3 regions of the Paenibacillus sp. PL2-23 genome follow, and region 3 is predicted to be linked to each of the others. Evidence: riboswitches for the same ligand, from Rfam matches in the RefSeq annotation. Region 3 holds a riboswitch; each other region holds the start of a gene.
The links. A riboswitch is a leader RNA that binds a small molecule or an ion and turns the genes downstream of it on or off. The one in region 3 is predicted to bind thiamine pyrophosphate.
Positions count from the first base shown of each region.

Region 1: it holds a riboswitch for thiamine pyrophosphate, as region 3 does, so the genes downstream of both, AB1S56_RS14360 (ABC transporter substrate-binding protein) here and AB1S56_RS06420 (acetylornithine deacetylase) in region 3, are expected to answer to the same signal.
Region 2: it holds a riboswitch for thiamine pyrophosphate, as region 3 does, so the genes downstream of both, thiC (phosphomethylpyrimidine synthase ThiC) here and AB1S56_RS06420 (acetylornithine deacetylase) in region 3, are expected to answer to the same signal.

Region 1 is NZ_CP162129.1:3,279,298-3,289,182, reverse strand. It holds gene AB1S56_RS14380 (glycosyltransferase) at 1-77, opposite strand, end outside; gene AB1S56_RS14375 (spore germination protein) at 213-1,757, shown strand; gene AB1S56_RS14370 (Ger(x)C family spore germination protein) at 1,772-2,980, shown strand; gene AB1S56_RS14365 (endospore germination permease) at 3,013-4,128, shown strand; TPP riboswitch at 4,180-4,291, shown strand; gene AB1S56_RS14360 (ABC transporter substrate-binding protein) at 4,405-5,439, shown strand; gene AB1S56_RS14355 (MTH1187 family thiamine-binding protein) at 5,471-5,773, shown strand; gene AB1S56_RS14350 (ABC transporter permease) at 5,763-6,554, shown strand; gene AB1S56_RS14345 (ABC transporter ATP-binding protein) at 6,547-7,320, shown strand; gene AB1S56_RS14340 (TatD family hydrolase) at 7,313-8,116, shown strand; gene AB1S56_RS14335 (glucosaminidase domain-containing protein) at 8,237-9,007, shown strand; gene AB1S56_RS14330 (N-acetylmuramoyl-L-alanine amidase) at 9,077-9,742, shown strand.
Region 2 is NZ_CP162129.1:2,190,307-2,200,191, forward strand. It holds gene AB1S56_RS09095 (bifunctional metallophosphatase/5'-nucleotidase) at 1-229, shown strand, start outside; gene AB1S56_RS09100 (HD-GYP domain-containing protein) at 415-1,533, shown strand; gene yfkAB (radical SAM/CxCxxxxC motif protein YfkAB) at 1,654-2,799, shown strand; gene ytvI (sporulation integral membrane protein YtvI) at 2,824-3,855, shown strand; TPP riboswitch at 3,934-4,036, shown strand; gene thiC (phosphomethylpyrimidine synthase ThiC) at 4,224-5,981, shown strand; gene AB1S56_RS09120 (GT-D fold domain-containing glycosyltransferase) at 6,082-6,810, shown strand; gene AB1S56_RS09125 (ketoacyl-ACP synthase III) at 6,883-7,881, opposite strand; gene AB1S56_RS09130 (YhcN/YlaJ family sporulation lipoprotein) at 8,096-8,833, shown strand; gene AB1S56_RS09135 (nucleotide sugar dehydrogenase) at 9,002-9,885, shown strand, end outside.
Region 3 is NZ_CP162129.1:1,512,729-1,522,613, reverse strand. It holds gene tnpB (IS200/IS605 family element RNA-guided endonuclease TnpB) at 1-32, opposite strand, end outside; gene AB1S56_RS06430 (helix-turn-helix domain-containing protein) at 342-1,163, shown strand; gene AB1S56_RS06425 (metalloregulator ArsR/SmtB family transcription factor) at 1,443-1,844, opposite strand; TPP riboswitch at 1,926-2,035, shown strand; gene AB1S56_RS06420 (acetylornithine deacetylase) at 2,113-3,450, shown strand; gene tenA (thiaminase II) at 3,447-4,118, shown strand; gene AB1S56_RS06410 (ABC transporter ATP-binding protein) at 4,115-4,948, shown strand; gene AB1S56_RS06405 (ABC transporter permease) at 4,945-5,712, shown strand; gene AB1S56_RS06400 (ABC transporter substrate-binding protein) at 5,763-6,776, shown strand; gene AB1S56_RS06395 (ThiF family adenylyltransferase) at 6,795-7,805, shown strand; gene thiE (thiamine phosphate synthase) at 7,833-8,465, shown strand; gene thiS (sulfur carrier protein ThiS) at 8,462-8,662, shown strand; gene AB1S56_RS06380 (thiazole synthase) at 8,670-9,452, shown strand; gene thiO (glycine oxidase ThiO) at 9,496-9,885, shown strand, end outside.

The DNA of each region.
Region 1 (9,885 bases), 1.8 Mb from region 3:
TCCTTCACGGATGCCAGACAGCGTCCCAGGCTGTCCTCTTCATTGCGCACGATCATGCACAAGCTGATGCTGTTCATGCGGCCCATTCCCTCCCGTTTCGCTTAGTCCGTACATCATATTGGAGTCCCGCCTTGTTGGTGAAGGCTGAAGCTATACATAAAGAAAGCCATAATGAGCCAATATAGAAGCAACATGGAAATAGAGGGTGCGTTATGAGCGAAACCAAACAAGGGGCAAAAACGCCGCTCAGCGCGTCGCTTCAAGCGAACGTGCATGCCGTGAACGCAAGGTTCGGGAGCAGCAGCGATCTGGTTATTCGATTATTCCGCAGCGACGCAGCCCCCGAGAGGGAGATTGCTCTGCTTTATATTGACGGTCTCGTCGAGACCGCAACCATTAACGAAAGCATCATCGCGCCGATGATGACGATGGAGCTGCCCGCGTATGCGGAGGAGCGGGGCGATCGGCTGCTCACGTCCATGCGAGCCTGCGTCGTCTCGATCAGCTCGGTTAAGGAAACGTCGACGATGGAGGAAGCGCTGCAATATATGGCGGATGGCCATTGTCTCTTGCTGGCGGATGGCGGCGTAACGGCGCTGCTGGCCGATGTGAATGGCGGCCAGCAGCGCGCCGTCACCATTCCACAGACGCAGACGGTGATCCGGGGACCGCAGCATGGCTTTGTCGAGGATGTGCATACGAATGTCAGCCTCGTTCGGCGCATTATCCGGTCGTCTAATCTGCATGTGCAGACGCACAAGATTGGGGAGCAGACCCATTCCAATGTATCGGTTCTATATTTGAATGGGGTAGCGGATCCGGCCGTAGTGAAGGAAGTGTACAGGAGGCTGGCCGCCATCGATATCGACGGCGTGCTGGAGAGCGGATATATTGAGGAGTTTATACAGGATGAATCGTTTACGATGTTTCCTACGCTGATGAACACGGAGAGGCCGGATACGGTCGCGGCTTCGATTCTGGAGGGCAAGGTGGCCATTCTCGTCGACGGCTCTCCCATCGCGTTGATTGCGCCCACAACGTTCTTCAGCTTCTTCGACTCGCCGGAGGATTATTATCAGCGCTTCGACATCGCGACGTTCATCCGGACAATCCGTTATGTCGCTTATCTCATCTCGATGATCTTCCCGTCTCTCTATATCGCCATTACGACATTCCATCAAGAGATGCTGCCCACGACGCTGCTCATCAGCCTTGCGGCGCAGAGGGAAGGAGTGCCATTCCCCGGTCTGGTGGAAGCCCTGCTGATGGAGATGACCTTCGAGGTGCTTCGCGAGGCGGGGCTGCGCATGCCGCGGGCAATTGGTCCAGCCATCTCGATCGTGGGCGCGCTCGTGCTGGGGCAATCGGCTGTGCAAGCGGGCATCGTGTCCGCCGGCATGGTTATCGTAGTATCCTTTACGGCGATTTCGAATTTCGTGATGCCGGAATCCAGCATGGCGGCAACGTCGAGGATTCTTCGGTTCGGCATTATGATCATGGCGGGCATGCTCGGATTTCTGGGCATTTATGTATCGGTGCTGTTCATCATCGTACACCTGACGTCGCTGCGTTCGTTCGGGGTGCCGTATATGTCCCCGTTCGCCCCTTCACCGAATAAATGGGTAATGCTGAAGGGGATATTTGTCCGCAAGCCTTGGTGGTCGATCGTGCTGCGGCCCATGGACACGAATCTTCGCAATCCGCGGCGGCAGGGCAGTGCCAAGCGCCCGCCCGCGCAGCGGCATTCCGGCAAATAGAGGGGGCAACCGCGATGCGAATGCTCAGATTCATGATATGCGCCTTGCTCCTGCTGGTTCAGACGGGCTGCTGGAATCGCGTGGAGCTGAATGATATAGCGATTATCTCGGCCACGGGTGTCGACTGGCATAACGGCAAGTGGACGTTGTCCTATCAGATCGTCATTCCCAAAGCGATCTCCAGCCAGACGGGGGAGAGCGGGACTGCTGCAGTCAATGTGTTCTCGACAACCGGTGAGAACTTCCGATACGCCATCAGCAAAGCGAGCGAGGAGACGAGCCGCAGGCTCTATTTCTCCCACAATCAATCTATTGTGATCGGGCAGGAAGCGGCGCGCAAGGGACTGGGTCCCTTGCTGGAGGCGTACCTGAGAAATCACGATTCCAGAGAAACCGTAAGCGTCTTCCTGTCCAAAGGCAGCGCCAGGCGCATGCTGGAGCAGCTGATCCCGCTGGAGCAAATACCGGGGGCGGCGATCCAGCGGATGATAGCGAATCAGGAGCTGGGAAGCTCCTCGTTCCGCCAGATGACAGCTCACGACGTGTTGATGGAGCTGCTTGGCAGCACGCAGGCAACCAGCATTCCGGGACTTGTCATCGCCGGTCCAGGGGAAGGCACTGATAACGCGGGCATGATGGGGGGGACGACCACGCAGACGAAGGTGCGGCTAAGCGAGCTTGGACTTATCCAGGGAGACAAGCTCGTCGGCTGGCTGGATGATGACCAGAGCAGAGGCACTATGTGGCTGACCGATCATATCGACAAAACCACCGTATCGTTCTCCTGCTCCGATGAAGGGAAGGGCAAGGAAACCTCGTCCGCCAGAATATTGACCGCCTCCACCAGGCTGAAGCCGGAGCCGAGGAACGGCAAGTGGCTCATACGTGCAGACGTCGAGGCAACAGGGATACTCATGGAATACAACTGCCCCGGAGATCTGAGCAAGCCGGCAGAGGTAGAGAAGCTGGAGCGCCGGATTGAGAATGAGATCAAAGCGACGATGCTGGACGGCTGGGAGGCCGTTCGCAAGCAGGGCGTCGACGTGACCGGCTTCGGCACGCTCATTTACCGAAGCTATCCGAAGCAATGGAAGGAAATAAGCGGAAGCTGGCGGGACGTATTCCCTCAGACAGAGGTTGAAGCAACGGTCAAGATGAAGCTGAATTCCACAGGCATGAGCGGTAATAATTTCAAGGATGCGCAGAAGAAAGCAGGGAGCTGACGACGCTTGCGGCCGCGGGGAGGAGGGGAAACATGCAGCAAATAGGCAAAAGCCAGCTGGCCATTCTCATCATGTTGTTTATGATTGGCAGCACGCCGCTATTCGAGCTGGGCATTAAGGCCAAGCAGGATTCGTGGATTGCGATGACCGTTGCGGCGACAGTGGGACTGATTCTGCTGGTCTTGTATATCCGGCTGCAGAAGCGGGCTCCCAGTGTCGGGATCGCGGATTTGTACAAGTTCCACTTCGGCCGATATATTGGCGGAGCCGTGGGAGTGATTCAAGCCATGTGGTTCGCGTATGAATCCATGCGGAACGTGCGCGACTTCGGTGAGCTGACAACGATGGCGCTGCTCGGATTTACGCCGAAATGGATCATTATGCTTATTATATTGCTTGTCAGCGCGTATACGGCGAGCAAGGGCGTCGAGGTATTCGTGCGAGTCGTCCAGCTGCTCCTGCCTGTAGTCGTCATCAGCTACGGATTGCTTATTTTGCTCGTATTCTCCAGCGGTCTGGTGAAGCTTGGGCGGCTCCTGCCGATGATGGAGAACGGTCCCATGCCGATTGTGCAGGCGGTGTTCCCGGATTTGCTCTCGTTCCCCTTCGGACAGATGGTCGTTATGCTGGTGTTCTGGAGTCTGGTCAAGGAGAAGAACCTGATAGGGCCCGCATCGTATAAAGCCTATCTGATCGTATCCGCGTTTCTAGTCGGGATGAATATGCTCATTATGTGTGTGCTGGGACCCCAGCTGTCCGCGCTGACGGCGCTGCCTCTGCTGCAGGTCGTGCAGCTTGTGCGGCTGGCGAACTTCCTGGAGCGGCTTGATATTATTGTAACCTTGCTCCTGTACACCGGCTTATATGTCAAAATAACAACGCTGTTCATCGCCTCCATCTTAACGGTTAACGCGGTAACGGGCATTTCGCAGCGCAGCCTGGTATTCCCGATTGGGGCGTTCATCTATGGCATGAGCTTCCTGGAGCCTAACAATACGTACCACATCTGGATCGGGCTCGACATTACCCTTAAGATTGTGCCCCTGTTCCAGATTGTGCTTCCACTCGCGATGCTTGTTGTTGGCATTCGAAAGCGGTATCGCGCGGAGGCGGCCGAAGGGCTGAGAAGCCTGCAGGCGGAAAAATAAGGCTGGCATTCTGGTCGCAGTCTGCTATAATGGAAACGTTATTGACGAGAATTGCATATTCCGGGGAGCTGGAGGAGCCGGCTGAGAGGGAATGCCACACATTCCGACCCGTATAACCTGATCCGGATAATGCCGGCGTAGGAATCGAAGCTTAGCTTAGCAGCTTGAGACAGCCGACAACACGACGTCTTCCGTATCCGGGGGGCGTTTTTTTTCGTATGAACGGAGAGCCGTCAATGGCACCAACAACTGAACAGACAGGGAGAGGGATGCAGCATGGGAAGCCATACAAAAGGAAAATGGGGTCGTGCGCTGACGACGCTTGCGCTTGCAATGGCAATCGCCGGATGCGGCGGAAATAACGGGAACGAGGGGGCGGCCAGCAAGGAAGGGAATCATTCGGCGGACAAGCCTCTGGAGAAAGTGAAGGTTGTGCTGGACTGGACGCCCAATACGAATCATACGGGCCTGTATGTTGCTCGGGACAAAGGCTTCTTTGAGGAGCAGGGGCTTGAGGTCGAGATTATACAGCCAGGGCAAGAGGGGGCCGACGCGATGGTTGCCGCAGGCAATGCGGAATTCGGCGTCAGCTATCAGGAATCGGTGACGATGGCGCGTATTGCGGAGGTGCCGCTGGTGTCGATCGCGGCGGTCATTCAGCATAATACGTCGGGCTTCGCTTCACCAAAGGAGAAGGGCATCGATTCGCCCAAGAAGTTCGAGGGCATGCGTTATGGCGGCTGGGGCGCTCCGGTGGAGGAAGCGGTCATCGATGCGCTCATGCGCGAGGACGGCGGAGATGTCGGCAAGGTCGACATCATGAGCATAGGCGACAGCGATTTCTTCGCGGCTGTGAAGCGGGATATCGATTTCGCCTGGATCTATTATGCCTGGACGGGTGTAGAGGCGGAGCTGCGCGGGGAAGAGCTGAACATGGTCTACCTCACGGATTACAGCGAGAAGCTGGATTATTATACGCCTGTGCTCGTCACGAGCGAGAAGCTGATCGCCGACAGTCCGGAGCTGGTGAAGGCATTCACGGCGGGCGCTGCCGCAGGCTATCAGTATGCGATTGACCAGCCGGAGGAAGCGGCGGATATACTGATCGCGGCGGAGCCCGATCTGAATCCGGAGCTGGTGAAGGCGAGCCAGAAGTGGCTAAGCCCTCGCTACCAGGACGACGCGGCGCGCTGGGGTGAGCAGAAGCTGAGCGTGTGGGACAGCTACGCGGACTGGATGTTCGAGCGCGGGCTTCTGGAGAAGGAGCTGGACGCGGAGCAAGCGTTCACGAACGAGTTTTTGCCGGAATAACGGCTAACATCAAGCAGAAAGCAGGGATCGTATGGCTAACGCGCTGGTCAGCATTCAGATATTGCCAAGCACGCCGGGGGGAGCCAGTGTGCTTCCTTACGTGGATCGCGCAATCGACATCATAAAGGCATCGGGCGTTCCTTACCGCGTCGCTCCGCTGGAGACGACGATGGAAGGGGAGCTGGCCGAGCTCCTGGCGGTGGTGCAGCGGATGAACGAAGCGATGGCGGAGATGGGCTGCGCCTCCGTCATTTCGCAGATCAAAATTTATTATAACCCGGAGAGCGGCGCCTCGATGGACCGGCTGCTTGAGAAATATCCCGATGGGCAATAAAACGGCGGGCTGGTCCCGCATATGGCCGCCCCTCGTTGTGCTGGCCGCCGTGCTTGGCGTATGGCAAGCGGCGGTCTCCTTCTCCCTGGTGGAGGAGTGGATTGTGCCGTCGCCGGCCGGTGTCGCGCAGGAGGTGCTGAAGCCGAATGTGTGGCCGAGGTTGATTGAGCATGCAGCCGCGACGATTGGACTGGCATTTATCGGCTTTGCGGGGGGATCGGCGGCGGGCTTCGGGCTCGCCGCTTTGCTGCATTTGCTGCCGGGCGCGCGCAGAGGCGTCTATCCGCTGCTTATCCTGTCGCAGAATGTGCCCATCGTCATCCTTGCCCCGATCATGACGATGCTGTTCGGCTACGGCATGCTGCCGAAGGCGCTGCTTGTGATGCTGGTCTGCTTCTTCCCTGTCAGCGTCGCTATGCTGGGCGGCCTGTCCGGGACGGACGAGGGCTTGCGGCGATATATGCAAATGATCGGCAGCGGGAAGTGGACGCTGTTCTGGAGGCTGGAGCTGCCGGGCGCTGCGCTGGGATTGTTCTCAGGGCTGAAGATCGCAGCCTCCTACAGCGTGCTGAGCGCCTCGTTCGCGGAGATGCTGTCGCCGAAGCTGGGCCTTGGGGGCTACATGGTGCTGTCTACCCGGGGATTTATGCCGGAGCGGGCATTCGCTGCCGCCATTCTGATCATCGTGGTCAGCCTGGCGCTGTTCGGGCTGGTCGCGCTGGCGGAGAAGCTGGTGATCCGCTGGCGGCCGGCGAAGGAAGAGGTGAAGCCGAATGCTTGAGGTGCGGAACGTAAGCAAGACATTTGCAGATAAACGCGGTGAGCAGGAGGTGCTGCACCATGTGTCGCTTCGCGTCGCGGAAGGCGAATTTGTCTCCATCATCGGTCCTTCGGGCAGCGGCAAGACGACGCTGTTCAGCATCATCGGGGGACTTGCGAGACCATCGTCCGGCGAAGTGCATATCGGCGGCAGAGAAACGACGGGCGAGACCGGCCATGTGGCGTATATGCCTCAGCAGGCGTCGCTGCTCCCATGGCGAACCGTCATAGGCAATATTGAGCTGTCTCTCTCGGTCGCGGGCGTGTCGAGGAAGGAGGCGCGAGCGCGTGCTGGGGAATGGCTGAGACGCATCGGCCTCGACTCTTACGCCGACGCGTATCCCCATGTGTTATCGGGCGGGATGAGGCAGCGCGTGTCGTTCTTGAGAGCGCTGCTGTCGCCTCAGCCCCTCATGCTGCTCGACGAGCCGTTCGGCGCGCTGGACGCGCTTACCCGGGGACAGATGCAGAAGTGGCTACTCTCGTTGTGGGAGCAGAATAGGAGGTCGGTGTTGCTGGTTACGCACAGCATCGAAGAGGCGCTGTATTTGTCCGATCGCATACTGGTGCTGTCCTCGTCTCCGGCAGAGATCGTGGATGAGATAGCTGTTCCGTTCGAGCGTCCGCGCCGGGAGGAGCTGTGGGAGGACGCGCGGTTCATGGAGCTGAGGGGAAGGCTGTTACGGCGTTTGCAAGGGGCGGAGGGAGAGGAGTCGCGGCATGACTGACAGGCTAAGCTATATCGATGCGCATATTCATGCCGAGCTGTATGAGGATGCGGAGCAGGAGCGGCTGCTTGAAGCGGCGTTCCGCGAAGGCGTACAGGCGGTGGTCGCCGTCTCGATGCACTTGGCGTCCTGCAAGCGGACCGCAGCGCTAGCAGCTCGTTACCCGGGCCAGGTACTGCCGGCATACGGCTTTCATCCCGAGCAGGAGCCGCCTTCGGAGGAGGAGCGAGAGAGGCTGTTGGCTTGGATACGCCATAGACATGCTTCGGGAGAGCCGTTCGCGATTGGAGAGGTTGGGCTGCCCTATTATATGCGGACGGAGCGGCAGGCGAAGGGAGAGGCGTTCGATGAAGCGCGTCATCTGAAGCTGCTGGAGGCTTTCGTGAGGCTGGCTGCGGAGCTGAATCGTCCCATCGTGCTCCATGCCGTATATGAGGACGCGGATAAGGCCTGTGAGCTGCTGTGCAAGCATGGCGTAAAGCGGGCGCACTTTCATTGGTTCAAGGGAAGCGCCGAGACGACAAGCCGAATGGCGCAAGCGGGCTATTTCATCTCCGTTACGCCGGACATCGTATACGAGGAGGAAATTGCCGAGCTGGCGCGGCGCTATCCGCTGGAGCTGATGATGGTGGAGACGGACGGGCCTTGGCCGTTCGACGGACCGTTCGAAGGCATGCCCACAAGGCCGCAGATGGTGAAGGCGGCAGCGGAGCGGCTGGCGGAGATCAAAGGCATTCCGGTTGCAGAGGCGGCTTCAGCCCTGCTGCGCAATACGAAATTATTTTATAACCTATAGCATCCACCCAAGCGGCCTTTCGTCCACATAGACGGAAGGCCGTTTCCTTCTGCGTCTGCGCCGCATATAACGGAAGTATGGAGGAGTGCGTACAACCCATCCAAGAGAGGAGCTGGGCTTATGGCGAAGCTGACGAGAGAGCAATTTATTGCGGCGATAGCGCCAGCGGTTATTTTGGTACGACAAGAGGGCTCACCGATTTTCCCTTCCGTGCGCATCGCGCAGAGCATCCTGGAGACGGGCGGCGTGATTCATGCGTGGAACAACCTGGGTGGCATTAAGGTGGGGACTGGCGTTCGGAACGCGTATTGGCAAGGGCAGGCGGTTGTTAAGGGCACGTGGGAGTATGTCGATAATCGGGCGGTTGAGACGCAATCGGCCTTCCGGGCGTACAGAAGCATTTACCACTTCTATAAGGATCAGGAGCTGTTCCTTGGCACATCCAGATATCATCGCGTTCGTGCGGCGAAGACACCGGAGAGTCAGGCTCAGATGTTCCAGGCAAGCGGCTACGCTACGGATCCCGCCTATGCCGACAAGCTGATTAGGCTTATCCGGCAATACGGCTTAACAAGGTACGACGAGCTTGGCGAGCGGCAGGAGAAACCGCCAGCGTTCCAGACGAACGCGATGGTTCCTATCATTCACCAGGGACAGGTGCTCGCGGGCGGCTATTTGAAGGAAGGCGTGACATGGATACCCGCCCGGCGAATCGGAGAGGCGCTCGGCGCCAAAATCGGGTGGACGGGAACCCAGGTAACGGCGAACGGACAAGAGCTGGAGACGACCCTGTCCCAATCCACCGGCTATGTGAAGGTGCGGGATTTGGCAGAGGTGCTGTCGCTTGGCGTGAGCTGGGACAGTGAGGCGAAAGCCGTCTTCCTGGAGTAGCTGTGCCCTTTCCGCCCTGTGCGGAATAGGATGGAAGCATAACGGCTCAGGGAAGGGGGAGCAGAGGGGATGTACACCTATGTTGTGGACTACATTCCAAAGTCAACAAAAAACAATCGCCGTCCCGGCATCGCCATGAGTGCCACGACGATTACGATTCACAATACAGCCAATCCGAGAAGCACTGCCCGCAATGAGCGCAATTGGTTAACCAATACGGCGAATAACGGCACCGCGTCATTCCATATTGTCATCGACGAGCGCGAGGCGATCGAATGTATACCGCTTAACGAGGTGGCCTGGCATGCGGGTGACGGCAGCTCCGCAGGCAGCGGCAACCGGACCTCGATCGGCATCGAAATCACGGAGAGCGGCAATTACGACGCGACCTTGGACAATGCTTCCACATTAGTCGCTTCCATGCTGAAGGATCGGGGCTGGGGGACGGATCGGCTGCGCAGGCATTATGACTGGAGCGGCAAAAACTGTCCTCGTCTCATGAATGAGGATGGCGACTGGAGCGGCTGGGAAGCATTTGTCGCCTCCGTCGATACGAAGCTGGACGACGATGGAGGAGGGGAAGAGCCTATGCTAACGCCAGAGGATGCCAACAAAATAATCCGCTTTCTAAGCGCCGGATACTTTGCGACGGACTCGGAGGATGCGCGCGAGGAGTTCAACCGGCTGGCCAATGAGCTGCGCCGTGTCAGCGGGCAGACTCCGGAGCCGGGCTAAAGGAAGGTCTGGCGATGTGGGGCTGCATAGGTCCGCAAACCGTAACGGTTTGCGGGCTTTTTGTTTTTTTTGAACAATAATGCTTGCAACCTATAGGAGCTTCATGGTGTATTAGAGTGAAAGCTTGAAATATAAGGAGGCTG
Region 2 (9,885 bases), 680 kb from region 3:
CATTGTAAGCGTGCTGGCGAACGGAGAGCCGCTGCAGGATGAAAGGCTGTACGTTGTTGGCACCATTGACATGTTCAGCTTCCGTGTAGGCTATGAGTCCCTTGCGGATACGGAGAGCTGCAGGTTCTATTTGCCAGAGTTTATTCGAGACGTTATCGGCTCCGAGCTGCTGCGGGAGGATGCGATTGCGGCTTGTCGAGTACAGAACTGGATTCCACAATCGACTTGAGCTCCGGTGCTGATAACTGGACTTATGGAACATGAACAAAAAGGCTGGGTTCGACTTTTCGTGGCGCAAGCTGTCGAAATTTAGCACAAAACGGTTGCAGTTGGGCGCATTTTCACGTAAATTAACAATATATACGGTTTACTCCGATGTATAAGGTACAGAAGTCATGAAGGGGATGGACCGAAATGCGTTTGCTGCCCATAGCGAAGTGCGAGCCCGGCATGAAGCTAGCCAAAAAAATATTTTCCGCTGAAGGCATCGTGCTTCTTGGCGACGGCATGGAGCTTACGTCCCGGCTGATCGCCAGACTGGAGCAATGCGGCGTTCAGTATGTCTACATAGAGGATTCCCGCACGGAGGACGTGCAGGTGCCTTCCATTATTAGCGAGGAAACGTTCCGGATGGCCATTAAGGAAATCCGCACCAATTTCCGCGAGATGATGGATCGACCCAAGATGAAGAAGGGCGTTACCTATCCCTTTATCGCCGCACCCTTCCGCAGCATGATGAACTCCATTATCGACGAGCTGTCCAATCATAAGGACGCTATGATTATGCTTATGAATATGGGGCAAGTGGACCACTATTTGTTCCAGCATTCCTTGAACGTGTGCGTGTATACGACGCTGCTCGGCATGTCGAACGGCTACTCGCGAGACGAGGTGATGACCCTTGGGCTGGGGGCTCTCCTGCATGATATCGGGAAGACGCAAATCTCGATGCAGGTGCTCCAGAAGCCGGACGCGCTTACCAAGGAAGAGTTCGAGCTGATGAAGCGCCATGCCCAGCTCGGCTACGAGCTGCTGAAGGATGAGCCCAATTTGCCGCTTCTTGTGGCTCATTGCGCATTCCAGCATCATGAGCGCTTGGATGGCAGCGGTTATCCGCGCGGCATCAAGGGCAATGAAATACATGACTACGCCAAGTGGGTTGGGCTTGTCGACTCCTACGACGCGATGACGACGAACCGGGTCTACCGGTCGCCGATGCTGCCGCATGAAGCGGTGGAGCGGCTGTACGCAGGGACGGGCACCTTATACGAGCAGCGCATGCTGCAGCTGTTCCGGGACAAGGTGGCGATCTATCCCATCGGCATCAACGTCAGGCTGCAGAGCGGCGAGCGAGGTATTGTCGCCGGCTTGAACAACACGTATCCGCATCGTCCAACCGTGCGAGTCCTATACAATGAGGCTGGAGAAGAGCTGAAATCGCCATACGAAATCGACCTGTCCACGCAGCTGACGGCGATGATTGTCGGCGTGAATGAAGAGGAGTATTCGGAGCCGCTGGTTGCGGGCATATAAGGGGCCAAGCGGCTCCTTTTTCTATTGCTGGCCTGCGCATACTTCATTTGCTTCCTGCTGTCGCGGACATTACAATAAAAGAATACGCAATTACGAGAATATGAAGTCAGGTGCTGAATCATGAACGTATTAAACGCAAGGAATCATAGCTTTCATTCTGCCTTAACCCCGCTTTCGCCGGACAATGACCCCTGGGACCCTATTCGTTCCCTTCGCCAATACGGGCAGCACCGTTTGACCAGTGTTGAGATGACGGTCACGAATCTATGCAATATGCGATGCGAGCATTGTGCGGTCGGAGACACGCTAGTGCTGGCTGAGCCGGACAAGCTTCCGCTTGCTGACATGCTGAGACGACTGGATGAGGTGGAATGTCTGGAGACGATCAGTATAACGGGAGGCGAGCCAACGTTCTCTGGCCGCACGGTAAGCGAATATATGGTGCCGCTCCTGCAGTATGCAAGAAGCAGGGGCATCCGTTCTCAGATTAATTCCAATGTGACGCTGCCTTATTCAAGATATGAGCAGCTGGCTCCGTATCTAGATGTTATGCATATCTCCTTCAACTATACGAGCGCGAAGGACTTCCACGAAATCGGCTTTGCGAAGTCGGGACACAGCGTCTCGCTGGAAGCGGCCACCAAGCTGTACAATCGTATGATCGACAACGCTCGCCGGCTCAGCGACGCAGGTGTCCTGGTGTCTGCAGAATCCATGATTAATTACCGCACATACAACAAGATTGACCAAATCCATCAGTTAATTGTCGACATGGGCTGTCAGCGGCACGAGGTGCATCCCATGTATCCGAGCTCCTTCGCCAAGGATCTGCCCGTCATTTCAAGAGAGCAGATGAGCGAAGCCGTCAAGACGCTGCTGGATACTCGAGATCAAGAGGTTTGGATGCTCTTCGGCACACTTCCGTTCTACCAGTGCAGCGACAATGCGGAGGAGCGGGCGCTGCTTAAGAGGCTTTCGCAAGAGCGCAATGTGACAGTGAGGAATGATCCCGACGGACGCAACCGGCTGAATGTCAACTTGTTCACGGGCGACGTATTCGTAACGGATTTCTCTGATGTGCCGGCGTTCGGCAACATTGCGGACTCCAGTCTGGACGAGCTGTTCAATCGCTGGCTGGAGCATCCGCTGGCCCAAAGCGTTAATTGCCATTGCCCGGCGGCATCGTGCTGCGGTCCCAATCTGCTGGTCAAAGATATGTATTACAAGGAAGAGAATTTTCTCATGCGCAGCGCGAAATTAGAATAGAATCTGGGAGAGGAGGGAAACCGCATGTCCATTCGCACGATCGTGATGATTGCCGTTGGCCTGCTGTTGATTTATCTGTCATTCACAGTTGGAGCTCCGTTCCTGCTGGCCCTTGTCGTGGCCATCTTCCTGGAGCCTCTGAACGGTATGCTAATGAGGCGCTTCAAGCTGAACAGGCTCGTCGCGGCTATTATATCCAGCACGCTGTTCACCGTTCTGCTTATAGGCTTAATTGTGCTGCTAGGCATCAAAATAGTGGCCGAGCTGATCGCGTACCTGCAGAAGGTTCCGCAATATTTTGAAAACGCAAGCGAAATCGTCGACCAGCTCCTGGTGGATGCTCGGGGCTTGTACCAGAATCTTCCGCCTGACGCTATCGAGACACTGGAGGGCTACCTCCTGAAGCTCACCGGCACCATCACGACAATGGTGGGCAAGCTGTCAAGCTCTGTCGTGTCGTTCGCCTCTTCGCTCCCTGGCGTCTTCATCTTTTTTATCGTGTTCCTGGTCGCTGTCTATATGTTCAGCTTCAGCCTCCATACGATGAAGGCCTCGGTGCTGTCATTGTTCGATGAATCGTCTCGTCCGCAGGTGGATCAGATGCTGAATAACTTGCGCCGATCCATATTCGGCTTCCTTCGCTCGCAGATTATTTTAAGCGCCATGACCTACGTAATTTCCCTTGCGGGCTTGCTTATCCTGGATATCAAATATCCCATGGCGATTGCCCTGCTCATTATTATCGTGGACATTATGCCGATACTGGGCACGGGGTCGGTGCTGGTGCCTTGGGCGGCTTATCTGATTCTGACAGGTGATGTATATACAGGCATCGGACTCGTTATTCTGTTCCTGTTCATTACCGTATTCCGCCGTATCGTTGAGCCCAAAATATTGGGGGATTCTGTTGGAATCGGGGCTTTGTCGGCCCTTATCAGCCTATACGTGGGCTTCAAGCTGGTGGGCGTCATCGGCGTATTTATCGGACCGCTCATCGTCATTATTTATATGGCGGCCAGACAGGCGGGATTGTTCCAGCAGAAGATCAAGCTATAGGCTGGCACGGTATCGTTCACATAAAAAGTTGTATGACAGGTTGACAATAGCTGCCAGACAATCGTATATTGTAACAAGGAAATCCACTAGGGGCGCCGAAAGGCTGAGATAAAGCGATTGCTTTGGTCCCTTTGAACCTGATCTGGGTCATGCCAGCGTAGGAAAGTGGGAATACAGCTTTGCGAGCGCAAGCCGTTGTTATCGTTCCATCGGTGACGCGCAGGCTCGTCGCAGCTAGCGGCTGGCGGTATGCCTTGCCGTTAGTATAGTCTGCATGGGTGAGCCTTCTTGCCAAGCTGAAACTTTCTTATAGGTCTGAGTATGCCTCCAGGTGGAATTCCAATTCCATTTTAGGAGGTTTTTTTGTTATGCAAACAACACCAATCTCAGGAAGCCGCAAGAAGTACGTGCAAGGCTCGAAGCCCTGCATTCAAGTGCCTGTAAGGGAGATTGAGCTGAGCCCTAGTACGGGCAGGGATGGGCAGGAGAAGCCGAATGAGCCTATCCTCGTATATGATTCCAGCGGTCCCTATACCGACCCCTCTTATGTCGCCGATGTTCGCGCAGGTCTGCCGAAGCTTAGGGAAGGCTGGATTATGGAACGCGGAGACGTGGAAGCGTATGAGGGCCGGGAGGTGAAGCCTGAGGATAACGGCTTTACGACCGCCGAGAGAGCCCGTGAGAGAGGGGCGGAGCTTTTCCCGAACGTGAACAGCCGGCCGCTGCGCGCCAAAAAGGGGGGTAACGTCACCCAGCTTCATTACGCGCGGCAGGGCATCATTACGCCGGAGATGGAGTTTATTGCGATAAGGGAGGGCATGTCGCCCGAATTTGTCAGGGATGAAGTAGCCAGGGGACGAGCGATCATACCGGCGAACATCAATCACCCTGAATGCGAGCCTATGATTATCGGCAGAGGGTTTCATGTGAAGATTAACGCCAATATTGGCAACTCCGCGGTTGCCTCCTCCATCGAGGAGGAGGTAGAGAAGATGACATGGGCGACTCGCTGGGGAGCCGACACGATTATGGACTTGTCCACGGGCAAAAACATTCATACGACGCGGGAGTGGATCGTGCGCAATTCACCGGTGCCCGTAGGCACTGTACCGATCTATCAGGCGCTGGAGAAGGTGAACGGCAAAGCGGAGGATCTGAGCTGGGAGGTGTTCCGCGATACGCTGATTGAGCAGGCGGAACAGGGGGTTGATTATTTTACCATTCATGCCGGTGTGCTGCTGCGGTACATTCCGCTAACGGCGGCGCGCGTGACGGGCATCGTCTCCAGGGGCGGTTCCATAATGGCTGCTTGGTGCCTTGCGCATCATAAGGAAAATTTCCTGTATACCCATTTCGAGGAGATCTGCCTCATTATGAAGCAATATGACGTGTCATTCTCGCTCGGCGACGGCCTTCGTCCCGGCTCCATCGCGGACGCCAATGATGAGGCGCAGTTCGCGGAGCTGGAGACGCTGGGAGAGCTGACCAAAATCGCTTGGAAGCATGATGTGCAGGTCATGATCGAAGGTCCGGGACATGTGCCGATGCATCTGATTCAGGAGAACATGACACGTCAGCTGGAAGTATGCGACGAGGCGCCATTCTATACGCTGGGCCCGCTGACCACGGACATTGCTCCGGGCTATGATCATATTACTTCCGCGATTGGCGCGGCGATGATCGGCTGGTTCGGAACGGCGATGCTCTGTTATGTGACCCCTAAGGAGCATCTGGGGTTGCCGAATAAGGAGGATGTGAAGGAGGGCGTGATCACATACAAGATAGCGGCGCATGCGGCGGATCTGGCGAAGGGGCATCCCCGAGCGAAGGAGAGAGACGACGCCTTGTCCAAGGCTCGCTTCGAGTTCCGCTGGCGCGATCAATTCCATCTGTCGCTGGATCCCGAGCGGGCGATGGCTTACCATGACGAAACACTGCCGGCGGAGGCGGCCAAGTCGGCGCATTTCTGCTCCATGTGCGGTCCGAAGTTTTGCAGCATGAGGATTACGCAGGATATTCGTGATTATGCGGCGCGCAGCGGACTCGAGACCTCCGAAGCTATCGAAGCCGGCATGAAGGAGAAGGCGGAAGCGTTCAAGGCGGCGGGCAGTGAAATGTATACATAGACAGACCCTTGGCGCGGGCAGCTGTCCAATCCCTCCCTTATTCCACTCATATACTATCAGGACGAAGAATGAGAGGATCTGAATACTGGGAGGATTGCACATGATTGCACATATTCCGAACGAGAGCCTGCTGGGCAAGGATGAAATCATATCCCGCCTGAGGAACGCGCTCGTCGAGAAGAAGCCCTATTGTCTCGTACGCATTGGTGACGGGGAAAACTTTGTATTGTCGCAGGATTCCGTATATTCAATGGAGCAGACACTGAAGCAGCTGTGGGTGCAGGAGGCGAACAAAGGCAGGAAGGGCATCAGGCTGCCCAACCTTCCATTCCGGGATCAGCTGGTGACAGCCATTCGCGAAGCCGATATCGTAGGCATTTTGGCTCAAAATGATAATGTAATCCGGGCCCATCCCAATCACAAGCGGGCGCTGACAAACCGGATATTCCAGCATTTTGCCCTGGAGCCCAAGGCCGTCTGCAATGCGATTGTGAACCGGGAGCTGGTCCAATATCAGCCCTTCTGGAGCATGCTTGCGGAGCAAGGCGCTCGTGTTGTCCTGGTATCCCGCTGGGCGGGAGGAACGAAGCAGCGGCTTATTAAACCTCCCTTCAACCTGACCATCCCGTTCACGCTGCCGTTCGAGCGCAACGGAATGATGGAGGATACGCTGAGAGTGCTCGAGGAACGGAAGGACGAATACGATATGGTGCTCGCCTCCTGCGGCGTCAATGCCGTCGTGCTGGCCCATCAGGTAGCGGTACGTATGGGGAAAGTCGGAGTGGACTTCGGCATCGGCTCACAAATCATCTCCTATATGAAATCATAAATGGATTCTAAAGGATACAGCTATGCGCGCGGCAATCGCACGCACAAGCTGTATCCTTCTTTGTTGGCTAAGCTAAAGGGACCAGCGCATAATGACGCCGGCTTGCGTCAGTCCGCCGCCGAAGCCATAGAGCAGCAGCGTGTCGCCGCTCTGTACGCGGCCGTCCTTGACCGCGTCATCCAGAGCAAGAGGGATGGATGCTGCTGAGGTGTTGCCGTAGCGCGAGATACTGGACAAGGCTTGCTCCGGACGAAAGCCAGTTCTCTCGCACAAAGCGTCGATAATGCGTTGATTGGCATTATGCGGCACGAACCAGTTGAGCTGCTCCGCGTCCATGCCGCTGCCCGCCATCAGCTTGCGTATGCCCTCCGACACGTGGCTGACGGCCCAGCGGTAAACCTCACGCCCGTTCTGCACAATCTTCCCATGATCCAGCAGCTCATGCTCATCGATGCGATTCGCACTGTTGCTCAAATAAACATGGTGCCCGCCGGAGCCGTCCGTGTCGGAATAGGACGCCAGCATACAGCCTCCGCCTCCGCTCGAAGCTCGCTCCAGCAGCATGGCTCCCGCGCCGTCTCCGAACAATATACATGTCGTGCGGTCCGTATAGTCGGTCACTGTGGTCAACGCATCGACGCCGACAATTAATATTTTGCGGTAAATACCCGTCAGCAGCAGAGCATTGCCAAGCTGAAGCGCGGCAGTGAAGCCGGCGCAGGCGGCCTGCAGATCGACGGCGCCGCAGCCGCTAATGCCGAAGCGGGATTGAATGCGGGCAGCCATACTTGGGAATACGGTATCAGGAGTGGAGGTTGCGACAATAATATAATCGACATCGTCTAATGGAATCCCGTACCGCTCGGTCATGTTGTGCACGGCGCCGACGACAAGGTCAAAGGCACCTTCTCCTTGCGATAAGGCTCTGCGTTCACGAATGCCCGTTCTCTGGACGATCCACTCATCGCTTGTGTCCACCAGCTTCTCCAAATCGGAGTTCGTGATGATGTGCCCGGGGACATAAGTGCCAATTGCGGTTACGCACGCGTTCGATTGCAGGGTAGTTGTCATGAAACGGCTCACCTCGCTCTAATTGTTAGCACCAGGTACTAATACTTGATACTAATATAAGATGCCGGCGGCAAAAAGTCAATGCAGCCGAAAGCCGAATAGCGAGTATGCAAACTGCAAAATATATAGAGGATCAGGCCCAATATCGAAGCGCGGCGCACGGCGCGAGGCTTTGAAGGCTGGAAGCGACGACACGAGGAGGTAAGGAAAGCCTATGCGTAAACAGTTAGCGGCGCTGTCCGCCAGCGTGCTGATCGGCACGATGCTTGGCGGCTGCAGCGAATACCAAGGCGATCTCGGCAATAAAAATATTCGGATGAATGAGGTCCGGATGGACAGCTTCGGCAATGTGATTCGGGACAAGCGGTTCGCGCATGATAACGAAAACGAAAAAAATCGGGTGCGAGGCAGCCAGCAAACCAATAATAACGTAATCGGGTCTCATCAGAATTATCGTCTGGAATTGAGCGAGCAAATCGCCAACCGTATTCAGGATATAGACGGCGTAAAGGTCTCGTATGTGATGCTGGCCGATAAAAATGCGTATGTCGCGGTATCTCTGCAGGACGAATTGCCTCAAGGGGACGCCAGAATAATGAGCCGAACCCAAATGGGGATGATGGATCATGACAACCGGGACGAGCGCAAACGCATGAGCGCCATGTCCACGGGAGAAGAGCATTTGACTGCCCAACTGAAGGGGCAGATCGCTTCGGTGGTCAAGCAGTCCCATCCACAGATTGCCAATATTTACATCTCCGCCAATCCCGATTTCGTCATGCGAATGGGCAGCTATATGAATGACAGCGCGCATGGATACCCCGTGCAAAATTATATTATGGAGTTTAACGCGATGGTGGAGCGCATCTTCCCGGTAGGGCAGCCAGACGCGACCGGAGACGGCCTGATGAAGTCCACAAGCGTTAAGCGCAGACATCGCCTGCTGGAATAGAATATGAAGTACGAAGGCAAGAGGCTGATCGCCAATTAGGCGGTCAGCCTCTTTGCGCGGGAAACGCTCATTCGTCCATTCCATTTCTACCATTTCGTCATATGGTAATTCTAGCTAATTGAAAACCTGGCTGGAAAGAAGGCGAGAGACTACGAGATGGTTGAAAGTATGAATGAACAACAAGACGGGTTAATACCGGATGGACAGCATGTGAAGACGGTTGCGATTCTTGGCTTAGGTTATGTTGGTCTTCCACTGGCGCTCCTGTTCATCTCCAGAGGCTTCCGCGTTCTGGGCATCGATCCCGATATGGGCAAAATTCAAAAGCTTCAGCGGGGGATCAGCTACATTCACGAAATCTCCAATACGAGCATACAGGAAGCCATGGGAACCGAGCGCTTCCTCCCGACCAGCCAGCACGGAGCTATTCAAGCGGCAGAAGCGATCATCATCTGCGTGCCGACACCGCTCACAACATACGGCACGCCGGATCTCAGCTATTTGACAATCGCCGCGACCCAGATCAGCCATCGTCTCCAGAGGGGACAGCTGGTCGTGCTGGAAAGCTCGACCTACCCCGGCACGACTCGCGAGGTACTGCTGCCGCTTCTGGAACGATCGGGCCTGAAGGCGGGCGACGGGTTCTATCTGGCTTATTCTCCGGAGCGCGTGGATCCCGGCAATCGCCATTTCCCTCTAGAGCGTATACCCAAAATCGTCAGCGGCACAACGTCGGATTGCCTGGACCGTGTCCAGTCGCTGTATGGCGAGGTGTTCCCGAGCGTTCATCCCGTATCCAGCACGGATGCAGCGGAGATGGCCAAAATTCTCGAAAACGCCTATCGGCTCGTCAATATTTCATTTATTAATGAAATGGCGATGCTCAGCGACGAGCTGAATCTGGACATATGGGAGGTCATCGACGCCGCGGGAACGAAGCCTTTCGGCTTTATGCCCTTCTATCCCGGACCTGGAATTGGAGGCCACTGCATTCCTGTAGATCCTTCCTATTTGCTATGGAAGGTGAAGCAGCATGGACTGACCTCTGAGTT
Region 3 (9,885 bases):
ATCCGAAATTTGAAGGCTTTATGCTGGAGCATCGTCTGATTCGTCACCTCGCTGCAAAAGAGATGAATGTTAACTCATTCCAATTATAGCACAAATGTTCGTGTCTATCCATGAGCAAAATTCCCGATTCATCCCCTGCCTACACTCTCACTTCGTTAGTAAGGTAGCTTAGATGCAGGGGTATTCTCGATGTCTATGATAAATGGTATACTGAAAAGGATGGTTCAAATTTTCAACCGAAACTTTCATTATTCCAACCTGACGTGGAGGGATTGTAACTGAGCCTAATTGAGCTGACTGTTCCACCGCTGCCTCACTACATTATAGGCGGACACACCGTCATGCCTCCGGGACGACGGCATCCCAGCCGGAGAGCAATTGGCGTATTTGATCTCATTGTTGTCATGAAGGGCTGCTTGTATATGGGGGAAGAGGATCGTCATTACGAGGTGCGCGCGGGGCATATGCTCATTCTGAGGCCCGACGCGGAGCATTATCCCACTCAAGCATGTGAAGAGGATACCGAATATTATTGGGCGCACTTCCGCACTCTTGGCGAATGGTCCTATGCGGATTTCCCCCTGACGCCGGCCAGACTCAGCGATTCGGCGGAGCCGATCCCCGCGGCTGAGCAGTTCGCCCCGCGCACATTCGTGAAGCGTCTGCCCCAATTCGCCAAGGCTGCCAGCCTTGCCTTGCTGGAGAGCAAGCTTCCGCAATTGGCGCAGATGAGCATCAACGACCATATCCACGGCGTGCGCTGGAAGCAGCAGCTCGTGTTCCAGGAGGTGATCGACCTGCTCTCCGCCTCCGTCGAAGCCCGTTCACCAACGCCGGCGCTCGCTTGTGCGGAGAGGGCCGCTTCTTACCTGCGGCAGCACTACCGAGAAAACATTACAGCACAATCGCTGGGGGAGAGCATCAACTTCCACCCCGTCTACATCGCCCGCTGCATGAAGCAGGAATTCGGCTGCTCGCCGTTCGACTATCTGCTGCGGTTCCGCATCCAGCAAGCCAAGCTGCTTCTGCTGCAGACGGACTTGTCCGTCTCGCGCGTAGCTGAGGAGGTCGGCTTCAACCAAGCGGCTTACTTCGCGACCTGCTTTTCCCGATTTGAGGGGCTCTCTCCTCGCGAGTACCGCCAGCGGTTTTCCCTTAGTTAAGCCGAGGAAGTGAGGCAGCAGCTTTGGAATGGAAATGCTCACATTACAAAGTTGGCCACAAATGCGATAATGAGCTGCAGAACCTGCAGTTAATTTGAAGCATAATAAGCATTTTCAGGAAATTAACTGCACAACTGCATGTAGAGGATGAGTGGATCAGTCGAGGAGGTTTCCATTAGTTTCACTGCGTGAGTCACCATTTCTGCCAACGCGCCAAAAAAAGCCATCGCCCAGCCTCTATTAGAAGCGCTAAGCGATGGCGTGCGGCCGTTTCTGCAGTTATTCATGTCTCAGGTGCTGAAGCGTGAGGACGATAAGCTGCTCGACGTGGTCGTCGTCCAGTGAATAATAGACGGTTTTGCCGACCTTGCGCCGTTTCACGATTCTCATGTTGCGAAGCAGCCTCAGCTGGTGGGAGATCGCCGACTGCCCCATCTCCAGCACCTCGGTCAGATCATGCACGCACAGCTCCGACTGCAGCAGGGCGTGCAGAATCCGTATGCGCGTGGGGTCTCCCAGCGCCTTGAACAGATCCGCAAGCTCCACGGCTGTATGGTCGTCCACCAGCTTGTCCTTTACGCTGCCAATATCCGCTTCCGTACCGCCGCACGGATCATCACAAGCCGCTGACCGCGTGCCGTTCTCCGTAATCGTCATGACCCATCCCACCAAACCTATCATCGTTAAAGCTCATTATAGCATATTACTCCAAAATGTTATTGCCATTTTCCCGTTACCTGGTTTATAGTGGTGACAGCTAATTAAATATCGTACGGGGGCTGGATGAAGTCTGGCTGAGATTGGGAACTGGTTTCCCTGACCGTTAATCTGAACCAGGTAATGCTGGCGTAGAGAACAAGTCGAATTGAAGCCATTCGTTTATTCTCGAATGGTTTTTTCTATGTCCGGCGCTGTCCTGGTCATCGATCTAGGAGGTGCATGAGGAATTATGCAGCAACAAGCTTCGCAGCAGCTCATTCAACAACTGCAGGCGCTCGCCGAATCCCGTCAAGACGAATTATTCGCCTTGCTGGAGCGGCTGGTCGCCTTCCCCACAGTAAGTCCACCCGCCCGCAACACCGCGGAGGCTCAGCAATATGTAGAGTCCCAGCTCGCGGCATGCGGGTTCGAAACCTCACTCTGGGAGGTCTATCCCGGCGATCCTAATGTAACGGCTGTCAAGTGCGGCTCCCACAGCGCCCAATACAACAGCCTGCTGCTTAACGGCCATATTGACGTTGCCGAGGTCGGCGATCCCTCCGGTTGGAAGCGTGATCCCTTCACGCTGTCTCTGGAGGATGGCCGCCTATACGGCAGAGGCGTATCCGATATGAAGGGCGGACTTGCCGCTCTCTTATTCGTTCTTGGACTGCTGCGGGAGCAAGAGGTCGAGCTCCGTGGAGACCTGCTCTTCCAGTCCGTTATTGGTGAGGAAGCCGGCGAAGCCGGCACTCGGGCTTGCATGGAAAGAGGCTGTGAGGCCGACTTCGCGATTGTGGCCGACACAAGCTCCCTTGCGATTCAGGGGCAGGGCGGCGTTATTACCGGCTGGATTACGATTCAAAGCCCGGAGACGTTCCACGACGGCATGCGCGCCAAGCTCATCCATGCAGGCGGCGGCGTCCAGGGAGCCAGCGCCATCGAGAAGATGATGAAGCTTATTAACGGACTGCAGGAGCTGGAGAGGCATTGGGCCGTGACAAAGTCTTACCCCGGCTTCCCAGCAGGCTCCAACACGATTAACCCCGCCGTCATTGAAGGGGGACGGCATGCCGCCTTTATCGCGGATCGCTGCGCGTTATGGATCACGGTTCACTTCTACCCCGATGAGGATTTCGAAGAGGTTACCCAAGAGATTGAGGACCATCTGCTGCGAGTAGCAGATGGAGACCCATGGCTCCGCAGCCATCCGCCAAGCTTCCGTTGGGGCGGACGCTCCATGCTGGAGGAACGCGGCGAGATATTCCCGTCGCTCGCGCTGGACCGTCATGCGGCAGGCTTGCAGGGGCTCGCCCGCAGCCATGAGGCGCTGGTCGGCGCCGCCCCGGAGATCGGCATGAGCCCTACCGTCACCGATGCCGGATGGATCGCCCGAGCGGGCATTCCAACCGTCATCTACGGTCCCGGCGAGCTGCGCCAAGCCCATGCCGTTAATGAAAGCGCAAGTATGGAGGAGCTTGTCCGGTACGCGCAAGTGATGCTGGCTTTTATTGTGGAGTGGTGTAATACGCCGAAGCCGTCCTCGCCTCAACCAAGCTACTCACAAGAAAGGATGGGATTGTCATGACCTTATTCAGCGAGCGGCTCTATCAAGCCAGCAAGCCGATCTGGGATCGCAGCCACGCGCACCCGTTCCTGACCGAGCTTAGGAATGGTTCGTTAAGCGCTGACCGATTCATCTATTACTTGAAGCAAGATTACGTATACCTCATTGACTATGCCAAGCTGTTCGCGCTTGCAAGCGTCAAATCCCCTGATTTGGAGACGATGCACAAATTCGCGGAGCTGTACCATTCCACTCTGCATGTCGAGATGGAGCTTCACCGCCAATACGCCGAGCGGTTCGGAGTCACCAGGGAGGAGCTGGAGGGGACCAAGGCTGCGCCGACAACCATCACCTACACCAAATACATGCTGGATGTGGCTGCGAGCGGCTCGCTTGCCCAGGTTTTGGCCGCTCTGCTGCCCTGCATGTGGAGCTATCGCGAGATTGGCGTCGCGCTGGCGGCCATTCCAGAAGCGCTGGAGCATCCGCTGTTCCGGGAATGGATTCTGATGTACAGCTCGGAGGAGTTCGGACAGCTGACCGACTGGTGCATCGGACAGATGAACAAGCTGGCCGACGGTCTGCCTGAGCGTGAGCTGGCGCTGCTGGAGGAGCATTTCCTGACGACCTCCCGGCTGGAATATCTGTTCTGGGATATGGCATACCGGCTTGAGGAGTGGCCGGTGTGAGCCACAACGGCCTAGCGCCATGGAAGAAACCTGCCGCGTTAGCCGTGAACGGCCTCGTCTTCCGTTACCCCGGTGATGAGCGGCCGCTGTTCGAGGGATTAAGCTTCGAGCTTCAGGAGAGAGAGTTCGTCAGCCTGCTGGCTGCGAGCGGTCTGGGCAAAACAACGCTGTTCCGTCTCATCTCCGGTCTCCTCCCTGCCGAGCAAGGCTCCATTGGCTTCGGCGCAGAGAGGTTGGACATCGCCGAAGCGGTCAGGCAAGGGAGAATCGGCTACATGCCGCAGCGTGACGGACTGATGCCCTGGCGTACCGTACTGGATAACGCTGCGATCGGACTTGAGCTCAGAGGCGTGGCGCGCCGAGAAGCGCGGCGCAAGGTGCTGGAGCTGCTGCCGGGCATGGGACTTGGCGGGACGGAACGCAAATATCCGCATGAGTTGTCCGGGGGCATGCGCCAGCGCGTATCGTTCCTCCGCTCCCTGCTGGGAGGGGGCGAGCTGCTGCTGCTGGACGAACCGTTTGGTGCGCTGGATGCCATGACGCGCTCCTCCATGCAGGAGTGGCTCTTGCAAACCTGGGAGCAGCATCGCAAGACGGTCTTATTTATTACTCATGATGTGGATGAAGCGCTGCTGCTGTCGGATCGGGTGCTCGTCGCCTCACATGCGCCGGTGGTTTCCTTCCGCGAGCTTCACGTTCCGCTGCCGCGCCCTCGTCATTCATCGCTGGTGCTGGACCCGGCCTTCATCGAGCTCAAGCGGCAGCTGCTTCACTTGTATGAGCAGCGGGATCCGCTTAGCCCGCCCGCCAAGGAGGCGGTGACGCGATGATGATGAAGAAGCTGCTTCCGGCGGCTCGCGCGAATGGACCGCTTCTGCTGTTCGCCGCGCTGCTTGCCGGCTTGTGGGAGCTTGGCCCTCCGCTGGCAGGCATCCCGCATTATGTGATACCTAGACTGTCCGATGTGCTCGCCGCCATCTGGGAGGATCGTCAGCCGCTGCTGCGACACTTCTTCGTTACCTTGTGGGAGGCGGTGCTTGGCCTCGGCCTTTCCACCTTGCTGGGGCTGCTGACGGCCATCTGGATCGATCGGTCCCGTCTGGCCGAGCGCACGCTCTATCCGCTAATCGTCGCTTCCCAGACGATTCCGATTGTTGCGTTGTCACCGATCATGGTGATGTGGTTCGGCTATGAGCTTGGCAGCAAGGTAGCTGTCGTTATCCTGTTCACCTACTTCCCGATTGCGGTGAACACTGCGGCTGGCTTCCGCCGCGCCGATGCAGACACTGGCGATCTGCTTCGGACGATGGGCGCGACTGCAGGACAGCTGTTCCTGAAGTGGAAGCTCCCCTCCGCCATGCCCGGCTTCTTCACGGGCCTGAAGCTTGGGGCCGCGATCAGCGTAGGCGGAGCGACGCTGGGTGAATGGCTTGGCGGCCAGGCGGGAATCGGCATGTATACCAAGCGAGCCTCCCATATGCTGGCCGGCGATGCCGTATTCGGGGGCGTGCTGCTGCTTTCCTTGATGGGCATCGGATTGTTTGCGGCTGTGTTGGCAATCGAACGGCTGCTGCTCGGCCATCGCCGCGCTTAATTCTATGATTTTTGAACCTTAGACCTATAGAAACTGGAGATGAATCATTCATGAAATTCAACAAGCATCCATTATCGTTCCTTCGCACCACTCTGTCGCTGGCCGTCGCAGGCGCGCTGCTGCTCACAGGCTGCTCGGCAGGCTCCAACAAACAAGAGGCCGGCGAGCTTCAGGAGCTGACGCTTCTGCTGGACTGGTACCCCAATGCCGTACACACCTTCCTGTACGCCGCTGAAGAGCAAGGGTACTTCGAGGAGGCCGGGCTGAAGGTCAATCTGCAGACGCCGGCAGGCACCAACGATGCCGTTAAGCTCGTCGCCACAGGCAAAGCGGATCTGGCGCTCAGCTATCAGATGCAGGTTGCGATTTCCCGCTCGGAGGATATCCCGGTCGTATCGCTTGCCGCATTCGTTCGGCATCCGCTTAGCCATGTCCTCGCGCTGAAGTCCAGCGGCATTCAAAGTCCGAAGGAGCTGACCAGCGCGCGAGTCGGTTTTCCCTCCATCCCGCTGAACGAAGCCATTGTAAGCACAATGGTGAAGGCCGACGGCGGAGACGCCTCCTCTCTAGGCCTGCAGGATATTGGATGGGACCTTATCCCGGCTATGACGACCAACAAGGTAGACGCCATCGTTGGCGGCTACATTAATCACGAGAAGCTGCTGCTGGAGAAGGAAGGCGTCGAGCTCGTTTCCTTTGACCCCACACAATACGGCGTGCCAAGCTACTACGAGCTGGTGCTGATCGCAAGCGAGGACGGCGCGGAGGAGAAGCAGGAGCTGTACCGCAAATTCCTGGATGCCGCAGCCAAAGGCCAGCAGTATACAGCGGAGCATCCGGAGGAAGCGCTGGGAGTACTGCTCGATCAGCAAAAAACCGAATACCCGCTCGACGCCGACATCGAGAAGCTGAGCCTAGACATGCTGCTGCCGCTTATGGATGCGGGCGATGAGCCGTTCGGCTCCCAGTCGCTGGAGACCTGGCAGTCGGTTGTGGAATGGCTGCAGGAGCACGGTCAGCTGAAGCAAGAGGTAGACCCGGAGCAAGCGTTCCGGAACTTGTAGGCAAGAAGGGATGCACCCATGAAGGAACGGTATTCAAGACAAATGTTATTCCGTCCGATCGGAGAGGAAGGACAGCTGAAGCTCCAGGGCAGCTCGGTATGCATCATCGGCATGGGCGCGCTGGGCACCGTGCTCGCGAATCATATGGTCAGAGCCGGCGTCGGCTTCGTCCGAATGGTCGACCGGGATTACGTGGAAGCCAGCAACCTGCAGCGACAGCTGCTTTATGATGAAGACGACGTTAGACAAGGCTACCCCAAGGTCATTGCCGCTCAAAAAAAACTGAATCGCATCAACTCCGATGTGCGGATCGACGCTCGCGTCATGGATGTGACCGCCCATACCATCGGGCCGCTGCTGGAAGATATAGACCTTGTGCTGGACGGCACGGATAATTTTCAAACCCGTTTCTTGCTGAATGACGCCTGCTTCCAGCGAGGTATACCGTTTATATACGGAGGCGCCGTCAGCAGCCGAGGCATGAGCGCGGTGCTTGTCCCTGGCGCGACGCCATGCTTCCGCTGCTTCGTGCCATCGGGCGACTCCAGCGGGCAAACCTGTGATATGATCGGCGTTATCTCGCCGATTGTCGATATTGTCGCCTCCTTCCAAGCGGTCGAAGCGCTGAAGTTTCTCGTCGGCGACCATGAAGCACGCAGGGACAGCCTGCTCTCCATTGACGCTTGGGGCAACCGCCTGTTCGAGATGAAGCTCGGCGCGCCCCGCGAGGATTGCCCCTGCTGCCAGTTGAAGCAATACCCCGCGCTTCAGACTGAAGGCGATGAAGCCCTCGCATTATGCGGCAGGGAAACGGTGCAGTTCGCGAGCAAAGGCCCTCTCGATCTGTCCGCTTGGGAGCAGCGCTTGAAGCCGGTTGCGGCAAGCTTGCTGTTGAATGCCTATCTGCTCCGCGCGGAGCTGGGGGACGGGGAGAAGCTTGTTCTCTTCCCTGACGGCCGGGTGCTGGTGCAGGGAACCGACGATTTGACCCGGGCCAAGGTCATCTATGACCGTTATATCGGCAGTTGAGTTGAGCATAGAGAGGAGATGAAGGGCATGAAGGACTTTCAGCTGTACGCCATTACCGGCGAGGTATTCCATCCTGGACGGGAGTTAATTGACGTGATGGAAGAGGCCATCAAGGGCGGCGTCGACATCATTCAGCTGCGCGACAAAACAAGCGGACGCGAGGAGCTGCTGAAGAAGGCTAAGGCGCTTCGGGAGCTGACTCGCCAATACCAAGTTACTTTTATCGTCAATGATCATATTGATATCGCGCTTGAGGTAGACGCCGACGGCGTTCATCTCGGTCAAGGCGATGTGCCTCTTGTGGAGGCGCGAAGACTGGTCGGCGACAAAATAATCGGCATCTCGACGCATGCGATTGAGGAAGCTCTGCTCGCGGAGCAGCAGGGTGCCGATTATATCGGCGTTGGCCCCGTCTTCCCTACGGCAACAAAGGCGGATGTCGTCGATCCCGTAACGGTGGCCTACGTCCGCGAGGTTGCAGAGCGCGTTCGCATTCCCTTTGTGGCGATTGGCGGCATTAAGCTGCATAATGTGGACGAGGTTATCGCCGCCGGCGCTACCCGAATTTGTGCGGTAAGCGAAATTGTGGGCAGCCCCGATGTCAAGGGCACCTGCGAAGCCTTCCTGCGCAAGCTGAATGGAGGGAATGGGACGCCATGAACATCATCATCAACGGCAAGACCGAGAAGCTTGAGAACGTTCGAACGATTGAAGATATTGTGGCCCATTACGACCTGCTGGCCAAACCGATTGTCGTCGAGGCCGACGGTGTCGTCCTGACGAGAGAGCAATGGGCATCCACCGATGTCCGCGAGGAGAGCCGGGTTGAGCTGGTTCATTTTGTAGGAGGAGGTTAAGCAAACGATGACACAACCAGATACATGGCAAATCGGAGGCCGGGAGCTGAGCTCCCGCTTGTTCCTCGGTACCGGCTTGTTCCCCAATCCCTACGTGCAGCAGGAAGCGATCCGGGCGTCAGGCTCGGAGGTGCTGACCTTCGCCATTCGGCGCGTCAACCTCTCTGCGACGGAGGACGACTCCATTCTGCAGCATATCGAGCCGGGGCAATTCACCTTCCTGCCGAATACATCGGGCGCGCGTACAGCTGACGAAGCCGTTCGCATCGCGCGGCTGGCCCGCGCCTCAGGGCTAAGCGACTGGGTGAAGGTCGAGATCAGCGCCAACGAACGGACGCTGCTGCCTGATCCCATCGAGACGCTTCGAGCAACGGAGCAGCTTGTTAAGGAAGGCTTTACCGTGCTGCCCTATACATCCGACGACCCTATTCTGTGCAAGCGGCTTGAAGAAGCGGGGGCTGCGGCAGTCATGCCCGGAGGAGCGCCGATCGGCACTGGCCTCGGCATCCTTAATCCTTATCATATCGGCCTTATCGTGGAAGAGGCCGGCGTACCTATTATCGTCGATGCGGGGCTCGGCTCTGCAAGCGATGTTACCCAAGCGATGGAGCTCGGCTGCGCCGGCGTGCTGATGAATACGCCCGTCGCCAAAGCGCGCGATCCTATCGGTATGGCGAGAGCTATGCGGCTTGCGATTGAAGCCGGCCGTCTATCCTACCTTTCCGGTCGAATCGCCAAGAAAAAATACGCTACGGCGAGCAGTGGATACGATTCCTTAAAGCTGACTTAGACTGATTATTCTTATGACAGAAGATAGAGGGCTGGTTACGCACATGAGCGAGAATATCATCATAATGGGCGGCGGCGTTATCGGATTATCCGTTGCCTTCGAGCTGCAACGCCGAGGCTGTTCAACGACGGTGCTCGAAATCGCGCGCTGCGGCGGCCAGGCATCCGGAGCGGCGGCCGGCATGCTGGCGCCTTATTCAGAGAACGTGGAGGGTCCCGATCCCTTTTTCCAATTATGCTTGGACAGTCTGCGCCTCTATCTCTCGTGGATTAAGGGTATTCGGGAGCAGTCTGCGATACCGTTCCAATATTCGGAATCCGGCAGTCTCTATCTGACCTATCACGAGGCTGACCGGCTTGCGCTGGAGGGCAGGCTGCTATGGCAGCGGCAGCATGGCTCAACGGGGACGATCGTGGATGGCGCCGCTTTATTC